DNA from 2 places in the Microbispora sp. NPDC004025 genome. Region 2 is predicted to be linked to the other one. Evidence: predicted binding sites of a transcription regulator. Region 2 holds the regulator's gene; the other holds the start of a gene.

Region 1 (4,502 bases), on a different contig from region 2:
GGCAACGCCCGGGACCGGCGGCGGGTGACCGACGAGGTCATGGCCGCGATCCAGCGCCTGTCCGGCCAGGAGTACGTCCCCCGGTACGGCGCCAGCGTCAAGAGCGCCGGGGAAACAGGAGTGTAAATAACGATTTGGCCCCGCTAGGCTCTGGTCCCGACCGCAAGGCCGTCATTGGGGGTGCACGTGCCGCGAGGACGTACTGTCGCGATCTCGGCCGCCGTGGCCGTCGTGCTGGTGGGGGCCGCCGCCGGCGGCGCCTACTACGTGCTGCACACACGCGGCACGCCGCAGGAGACCGCTGCGCGGTTCACCGCGGCCTGGTCGCGGGGCGACCTCGCGGCGATGAAGGCCGAGCTGGCCGCTCCCGCCCCCGGCTTCGACGCGGCGTACGCCGAGCTCACCAAGAACCTCGCGGTGGCGAAGGTCTCCGTCCGCGACGTGCGGGCCGGCGCGGCGAAGGACGACAGGGCGACCGCGTCCTACACCGCCACGGCCACCGTGAAGAACGTCGGCGACTGGACCTACCGGGGCTCGCTGAAGCTGGTGGTCAAGGACCACTACTGGAAGGTCGACTGGTCGCCGGCCGCGGTCCACCCCGCGCTCGACGGGACCAACCACCTGGCGCTCAAGACGTCATGGCCGCAGCGGGCCGCCATCACCGGCGCCGGCGGCGGCCGCATCGACGGCGGCGACGTGGGCGGCTCGGTGCAGCAACTGGTCGGCTTCCTGGACAAGGCGACGGACAAGGACGTCGAGAAGCTGGGCGCCGCCTACAAGAAGGGCGACGCTGTGGGCCGCGGCGGCCTGCAGGAGACGTTCCAGAAGCAGCTCGCCGGCACGCCCACCACCGAGATCCAGGTGGTGGGCGAGAGCCGCGAGACCCTGCACGCCGTCGAGGGCTCCCCCGGCAAGGACCTGCGGACCAGCCTCGACCTCAAGGTGCAGGGCGCCGCCGCCGACGCGGTGCGCGACCTGGACAAGCCCGCGTCGCTCGTCGCGGTCAGGCCCTCGACCGGCGAGATCCTCGCCGTCGTCAACAACAAGGGCGGGTTCAACCGCGCACTGGACGGCAAGTACGCTCCCGGGTCCACGTTCAAGACGATCACCGCTGCCGGGCTGCTGGCCGAGGGACTCACCCCGTCGAGCCGCGTGACCTGCCCGAAGGAGGCGGTCGTCGGCGGGCTGAAGATCCGCAACTCCGACCACGAGGCGTTCGGGTCGCTGTCGTTCCTCGACTCCTACGCCCACTCCTGCAACACCACGTTCGCCCCGCTCGCCGCCGACAAGCTGGGCGCGGCCAAGCTGTACGACCTGGCGACGGACCTGGGCTTCAACCAGCCGCTGCGCATCGGCGTCCCGGCGACCGCCGGCAGCATGCCGAAGGCCACCAGCGACGCCGACCTGGCCGCGGAGTCGTTCGGGCAGGGCAGGATCACCGCCAGTCCCCTGGTGATGGCGACCGTGGCCGCGGCGGTGGCCGACGGCTCCTGGCGGCCGCCCACACTGGTCCCCTCGCTGAAGCAGAAGGCCGCTCCCAGGGAACTGCCGGGCGACGTCGTCACGGGCCTGCGGTCGATGATGAGAGCGGTCGTCACCAAGGGCACCGCCCACGCCGCCGGGCTGCCCGCGGGGACGGCGGGCAAGACCGGGACCGCCGAGTTCGGCACCGGGCCTGAACTCGACTCGCACGCGTGGTTCATCGGGTATCGCGGCGACCTGGCCTTCGCCGTCGTCGTGGAGGCGGGCGGCATGGGCGGCGGCGTGGCCGCGCCGGTCGCCGCGCGCTTCCTCAAGGGCCTGTCCTGACCCCGCGCGAGTGAGATGACGCCGGCGCTACACGGGGAGAGCGGCCGCGTCGTGCCGCAGGGCCATGACCAGCAATGTCGCGATCAACGTGGCGATGAGCAGCCAGCTCACCGCGATGATCACGGTCGAGCGGCCCGGCCGGCGGCCGGAGGCCCGCTCCTGCCGTCCACGCTCCGCACGGTGGTTGAACGACTCGAGCCTGGCCGCGAGCTTCGGATCCTCGTCCGTGAGGTGCCGCTCGATCATCGCCAGCATCCGCTCTTCGTCCTGCGACCAGGCCATCGCGCAACACTCCCAGAACGCAAGGTATGTGCCGACGTTCTGCCCAGCGATGAAGATCGTTAGCCGTTTCCAGGCTCGCGATTTACGACGTGTTGCATGTTGCGATCTCGATCGAACCTCTGTTCTAATCAGGGGGTGCGATGGGACGGGCTGCGCCTCGAGACCGACGAAGGCGGGCAAAGGGAGACGACACCCCTGTTCGCCCGGTCGGCCGTGATGAGGACCTTCGACACCCCCGAGTTCCGCGGCGTCACCTTCTACGAGATCCACGCGCGGTCGATCGTCAACCGGGTCCCCGCGGCGAGCCGGGTCCCGTTCGAGTGGACCGTCAACCCCTACCGCGGCTGCACCCACGCGTGCACGTACTGCTTCGCCCGCAGGACGCACGAATACCTCGACCTGGACTCCGGGCGCGACTTCGACTCGAAGATCGTGGTGAAGGTCAACGCCCCCGACCTCGTACGCAGGGAGCTGGCGGCGCCCCGGTGGCGCGGGCAGCCCATCGCGATGGGGACCAACGTCGACTGCTACCAGCGGGCCGAGGGCCGCTACCGGCTGATGCCCGGCATCCTCGGCGCCCTGCGGGACGCCCGCAACCCGTTCTCCATCCTGACCAAGGGCTCGCTCATCCTGCGCGACCTCGATCTGCTCGCCGAGGCGGCCGAGGTGACCGACGTGAGCACGGCCGTCTCGATCGGGTTCACCGACGAGTCGCTGTGGCGGGCCGTCGAGTCCGGGACCCCCGCGCCGCGCAAGCGGCTGGAGGTGTGCGCCGCCCTCAACGAGCGCGGCGTCGCGTGCGGCGTGCTGATGGCGCCGATCCTCCCCTATCTGTCCGACTCGCCCCGGGCACTGGAGACCACCGTCCGCCGCATCGCCGAGGCCGGCGCCACGCACGTGACGCCGATCGTGCTCCACCTGCGGCCCGGCGCGCGCGAGTGGTTCATGGCCTGGCTGTCCCGCGAGCACCCCCGGCTCGTCCCCCGCTACCTGGAGCTGTACGGCAGGGGCGCCTACGCCCCCAGGGCGTACCAGGAGCGGATCGGCGAGACCGTGCGGGCGCTCGCCCGCGAGCACGGCGTGGGCCGGTCGGCCCCGCGTGGCGCTCGTGCCGCGCGACGGCTCGGCGAGCGGTCGGTCCGCCCGCCCGCGGCGGCCGAGCAGCTCACGCTTCTGTGACCCGGAGGCGTGGCCCGTGCGGATACGATCGGCCACCGTGCAGGACGACGCCGGGAACACCGGAAACGCCGGGGATGCCGGGGATACCGAGGAATTCGTGCGCGCGCACACCGGGCTCGCGGCCGTGCCGTACGTGCCGGAGATACGGCTGCATGTGATCGCCACGCATACCAAGCGGGGCGCCGGTGAGGACGACCGCGTGTACGAGCTGTGGGAGCGCGCCGGGCGGCTGCCCTTCTGGGCCTGCCCCTGGGCCGGTGGGCAGGCGCTGGCCCGGCACGTGCTCGACCATCCCGAGATCGTGCGGGGGCGTACCGTTCTCGACCTCGCCACCGGCTCGGGACTGGTCGCGGTCGCCGCGGCGCTGGCCGGAGCCGCCCTGGTCGTCGCCAACGACGTCGACCCGTACGCGCTGGCGGCCGTCAGGCTCAACGCCCGCGTCAACGGCGTCGCGGTGCGGGTCGCCGGGGGCGACCTGCTCGACGGGACGCCGTCCCAGCAGGTCGTGCTGGCCGGGGACGTCTACTACGAGGAGCCGCTGGCCCGGCGGGTCACCCCGTTCCTGTCCCGCGCGGGCGGCGACGTCCTTATCGGGGCCCCCGGCCGCGCCTGCTGCTATCTCCCGGACGGCGTTTTCGAGCCGGTCGGCGTGCATGAGGTGCCCGCCGCGCTGGAGGACACTCCCAGCAAACGGACGACCATATATCGGCTTTCATGCACAACGTGACTTAGATCACAACAACGAGGCAACTGCCGGTTACGTCATAGGGAAAGGGGATCTTCGTCTGACACGAACGGGGCGTGACTGTGTCTTCTCTTCACCGCAGGGTGGCCAGGAAAGCGGCCAGGGTGGTCGTACGGGCGCTGGAGGCCCGTGACCGGCAGCGTGCCCGGTCTGCGCCGCCGCCCGACGGTCGCGAAATCCGCATCCTGCTGCTGCACGCCAACGGCATGGGCGGCACGATCCGCACGGTCTTCAACCTCGCCGGGTATCTGGCGCGCACCCACGACGTCGAGATCGTGAGCGTGGTGCGGGAACGCGAGGAGCCCTTCCTCCCCGTGCCCCCCGGAGTGCGCGTCCGCTACCTCGACGACCGGCTGCCTCGCCGCAGGGGCCTGCTGTCGCGGTTCCCGAGCAGGCTGGTGCCGAAGGACGAGGCGGCCTACCACTGGTTCACCCTGCGCACCGACCTCAAGCTGGTCCGCTACATCCGCTCCCGCCGCCGGGGCAT
Region 2 (4,502 bases):
AGCCGTTCTCCAGACCGGTCCTGGTGTAGACGCCCACCACCCGGTCGACGAGCTGCTTGAGGCTCGACTCACGCTGCGGGGTGCCCACCGCCCCGCGGAAGTACTTGGTGGTGACGATGTTGGCCGCGTTGACCGACCAGAAGTCGGGGAACTCGACACCGTGCTGCTCGAAGTTGACCGAGCCGTCCCGCCAGTTCGTCATCACGACGTCGCGCCGCTCCCAGCGGACCTCGTCGTACGGGTGGACGCCCGGGGTGGTGAAGACGCGCTTCATCTTCAGGCCCTTGCGCGGGCGCTTGCCCCCCCGGCCCCCCGTACCCGATACGGTGCCGCTCACGGTCTCCGTCATGACTTCCCCCTCCCAGGGCCCGATGGAGCCCCTTCTCCGGACCACGCTCGTTACAACCACATCGTCGCGCCGCGCCGTCGCGCGCCGCCGTCCGCCTCGTCCCGGTCCCCCGGAAGGCGCCTACTTCTCGCCCCCCGGGCCGTGGGCCGCACGGAGCCGCTCGATCTCCGCCTCGAAGTCCGCCAGCGTCTCGAAGCTGCGGTAGACCGACGCGAAGCGCAGGTAGGCCACCTCGTCGAGGTCGCGGAGCGGACCGAGGATGGCCAGACCCACCTCGTGGGAGGCGATCTCGGCCGCACCGGTGCCCCGGATGCTCTCCTCGACCCGCTGCCCGAGCTGGGCGAGGGAGTCCTCGCTGACCGGGCGTCCCTGGCAGGCCCGCCGCACGCCGGCGACGACCTTCTCCCGGGAGAACGGCTCGGTGACCCCGCTGCGCTTGCTCACCATCAGCAGCACCGTCTCCTGGGTGGTGAACCTGCGCCCGCATTCGGGACAGGTGCGCCGGCGACGGATCGCTGCCCCGTCCTCGGCGGCGCGGCTGTCCACGACCCGCGTGTCGGGGTTGCGACAGAACGGACAGTGCACTCCATCGCCTCCCTGAACGCCCATCCCGAACACAAGGTGTGGTGAACTTACACCGGTGTGACTACTAGATGTTGTGGTCCAACCGTAGAAGTGCCCGACCTTGAACGCAAGTCGAACCGGCCTTGGGAGGGGAAGTGCCTGTTCGGCGCGCGTGTCGCGCCTCCGGTCACGGCCGCCTCACCTGCCCCGCCGGTCGCGGAATAGGCCCTTTACGGCGCCTTTCCTCGCCGATTTCCGCAGGGCCTCTGACCTGGACGTACATCGGCCCTGGAAGATCGGGTAAATCGAACACGGGATCGATCGAACTCCCGTACGATGAGGGGAACGGCGAGATCGGCGATTTCGCTGGATATCGAACAATTGTTTGACGGTGATCTTGAATCGCGGTACGGTCGCTCTGTGCGACATGAGGAACACGGATTGAGAGGTGGCATCGTGGGTGACCGAAGTGAGCAAGCGGATGGCGTCAGCGACCTCGCGGTTCGCAGGCGCGACTCGCTTGGCCTCACCCCCAGGCAGCGGAAGATCCTCGAGGTGATCCGCGACTCGGTCCAGCAGCGCGGCTATCCGCCGTCCATGCGGGAGATCGGGGAGGCAGTCCAGCTGACGAGCACCTCCAGCGTGTCGCACCAGCTCACGGCGCTCCAGCGTAAGGGTTACCTCCGGCGCGACCCGCACCGCCCCCGCGCCCTGGAGGTCCGGCTGCCCGGAGAGCCGGTGCTGTGGGTGGATCCGGACGCCACCACGGAGGAGGAGGCCGGGTTCAGCCGTCCGACGGCCGCCTACGTGCCGCTGGTCGGCCGCATCGCCGCCGGTGGTCCCATCCTCGCCGAGCAGAGCATCGAGGACGTGTTCGCCCTGCCCAAGCAGCTCGTGGGCGAGGGCACCCTGTTCCTGCTCCAGGTCTCCGGCGACTCGATGATCGAGGCCGCCATCGCCGACGGCGACTGGGTCGTGGTGCGGCAGCAGCCGGTCGCCGACAACGGCGACATCGTGGCCGCCATGATCGACGGTGAGGCCACCGTGAAGACGTTCAAGCGCAAGGACGGGCACGTGTGGCTGGTGCCCCACAACCCCAACTACGAGCCGATCCCCGGTGACGAGGCGACCGTGCTCGGCAAGGTCACGGCCGTCCTGCGCAAGCTGTGACGGCGTCGGCGCCCCGTGGCACGACGCGCCGCGGGGCGCGACGACCACCCCTTTCCGCTGGTCACTAATTCGCAATTAGGGTGAGTCGGGTGAATCTCGACTCGCTGTCGCTGGATGCGGCCCGCCGCCGTGACGGAATCAAATGGGCCCACGCCGCGTCCGGCGTCATCCCCGCCTGGGTCGCCGACATGGACTTCCCCGTGCCCGACGCGGTCACGGAGGCCATCGCGAGACGCGCCGCCACGGATCTCGGCTATCCCGCTTGGCTGGACGAGCCGACCGCCGGGCCCCTGGCGGAGGCGTTCGCCGAGCGCATGGAGGCGCGGTACGGCTGGCGAGCGGATCCGGCCCACGTGCGGTCCTACACGGACCTGAACCAGGCCCTCCAGGTGCTGCTGCACGTCATGACCGAGCCCGGCGACGCCGTGGCGCTGCACGTGCCGGCCTACGACCCCTTCCTCGGCACGATCACCGGGATGAACCGCCGCCTGGTGCCCATGCCGCTCACGGCCGACGGCAGGTTCGAGGTCCCCGGCGAGCCCGTCCGGGTGCTCCTGCTGGTCAACCCGCAGAACCCGTCGGGCCGCTCGTTCACCCGTGAGGAGCTCGCGGCGGTCGCCGCGTACGCCGATCTGCACGGCACGCTGGTGATCGCCGACGAGATCCACGCGGACCTGACGTACGCCCCGGCCCGGCACATCCCGTTCGCCACGATCCTTCCCGAGCGCACCGTCACGCTGACCTCCGCCAGCAAGGCCTTCAACATGGGTGGCCTGCACTGCTCGGTGGCCCACATCGGCGCGAAGGACGCCAGGGACGCGCTCGGCCGCCAGCCCGCCCACATCTACGGGGCGCCGAGTGTCCTCGGCGTGGAGGCCACGGTGGCCGCCTGGCGGCACGGCGACGCGTGGCTGGAGGAGGTGCTGACGATTCTCGACCGCAACCGCAGGCGCATCGCCGAGCGGCTCCCGTCGGTCGGGTACCGCATGCCCGAGGCCACCTATCTCGCGTGGCTCGACTTCGGCGTGCCCGGCGCGGCGCACTTCCTCGAGCGGGAGGCCCGGGTCAAGCTCAACCCGGGCCCGAACTACGGAGGCGGCGACACCTTCGCCCGCCTCAACTTCGCGACGTCGGCGGCGATCCTGGAGGAGATCCTGTCCAGGATCGCCGCCGCGCTGGCGTGAGGCGCCCGCTCAGCTCGCCGTGCAGCTCACCGAGGACGGAACGCCGTTGCTGCCCGACCAGCTGCCGTTGAAGCCGAACGTGGTCGAGGCCCCGGCCCCGAGCGCGCCGTTGTAGGACAGGTTCGTCACCGTGACGTTGGCGCCGCTCGCGCTGAGCGTGCCGTTCCAGAGCTGGCTGATGCTCTGGCCGTTCGGGAAGGACCACTTCACGGTCCAGCCCGAGATGGCCGAGTTGCCGGCCTTCACGGTGACATCGCCCTGGAAGCCGCCGGGGTACTGGTTGGCGACCTTGTACGTGGCGGTGCAGGTCTTGCCCCCCTGAGACGACGGCGACGCCGACGGGGACACCGGAGGCGACACCGAGGGGGACACCGGCGGCGACACGCTCGGCGAGACGCGCGGCGAGGGCGACACCGGCGGGTTGTCGCCCACCGGCGGGATGAGGTACGGCGAGATGATGCTCTGCTTGGCCTGGTCGACCGTGGCCCAGTCGTCCTTCAGGATGCCGCCCGTGTCACCCGAGTTGGGGTTCCACGACCAGTAGGTGAAGGACATGCCGTTCACTCCGGTGCCCATGTACTTCATGAGCTCCTGGAGCCAGACCTTGTCGATGTTGCTGGCCAGCGTGGTGCCGAACTCGCCGACCATGATCGGGGCGATGTTCTGCTTGTACAGGTAGCCCCAGTACTTGTCCCAGATGGCCGGCATGTTGGCCGGGTAGTTCGGGTCGTCGAACCAGTTCTGGTGGAAGACCGACGTGGCGTACTCGTGCGGCGAGTAGACGAGCCGGTTGGCCACGTTGAGCCGTACGGGGAACTGGCCGGCCTTGGTGAGGTTGCCGCCCCACCAGCCGCAGTCCTCGTCGTTGCTGGGGTCGTTGTCCCAGACGTTGGACAGGCCGCCGCTCGGGCAGCTCACGCCCTCCACGAAGATCAGCCAGTTGGGCTGCACGGACAGGATCGCGTTGCCCGCCCGCTCGGCCGCCAGGCGCCAGTCACGCGACTGGTCGCCGCAGCCCCAGCAGGAGCCGGTCGCGTTCGGGTTGGTGCCGTCCGCGTGCGGCTCGTTGTGCAGGTCCGCCCCGATGACGGTGGGGTTGCCGGCGTAGTGCTGGGCCAGCGACTTCCAGTTGCTGATCCAGGTCGACTCGGGGACGCCGGAGGTGTACCACAGGGCGGTCTGGCCCGCGCTGGTCGGCCGGTGCCGGTCGAGGATGATGCGCATGCCCTTCTGGC

What was found. The regulator LexA, encoded in region 2, represses DNA repair genes until DNA is damaged. The targets are predictions, from matches to a motif close to TCGAACANNTGTTCGA.
Region 1: ACWEQG_RS38020 (Rv2578c family radical SAM protein) is a predicted target of LexA. The motif match lies at 2,203-2,218, and genes of this name have one in related genera.

Annotation. Positions count from the first base shown of each region.
Region 1 is NZ_JBSGHN010000027.1:21,157-25,658, forward strand. Features, by position in the region: gene ACWEQG_RS38005 (lysophospholipid acyltransferase family protein) at 1-126, shown strand, start outside; gene ACWEQG_RS38010 (penicillin-binding transpeptidase domain-containing protein) at 187-1,809, shown strand; gene ACWEQG_RS38015 (DUF3040 domain-containing protein) at 1,837-2,091, opposite strand; gene ACWEQG_RS38020 (Rv2578c family radical SAM protein) at 2,227-3,270, shown strand; gene ACWEQG_RS38025 (class I SAM-dependent methyltransferase) at 3,287-3,997, shown strand; gene ACWEQG_RS38030 (glycosyltransferase family 4 protein) at 4,078-4,502, shown strand, end outside.
Region 2 is NZ_JBSGHN010000015.1:117,354-121,855, reverse strand. Features, by position in the region: gene ACWEQG_RS31015 (vitamin B12-dependent ribonucleotide reductase) at 1-349, opposite strand, end outside; gene nrdR (transcriptional regulator NrdR) at 470-934, opposite strand; gene lexA (transcriptional repressor LexA) at 1,367-2,083, shown strand; gene ACWEQG_RS31000 (MalY/PatB family protein) at 2,173-3,267, shown strand; gene ACWEQG_RS30995 (cellulase family glycosylhydrolase) at 3,277-4,502, opposite strand, start outside.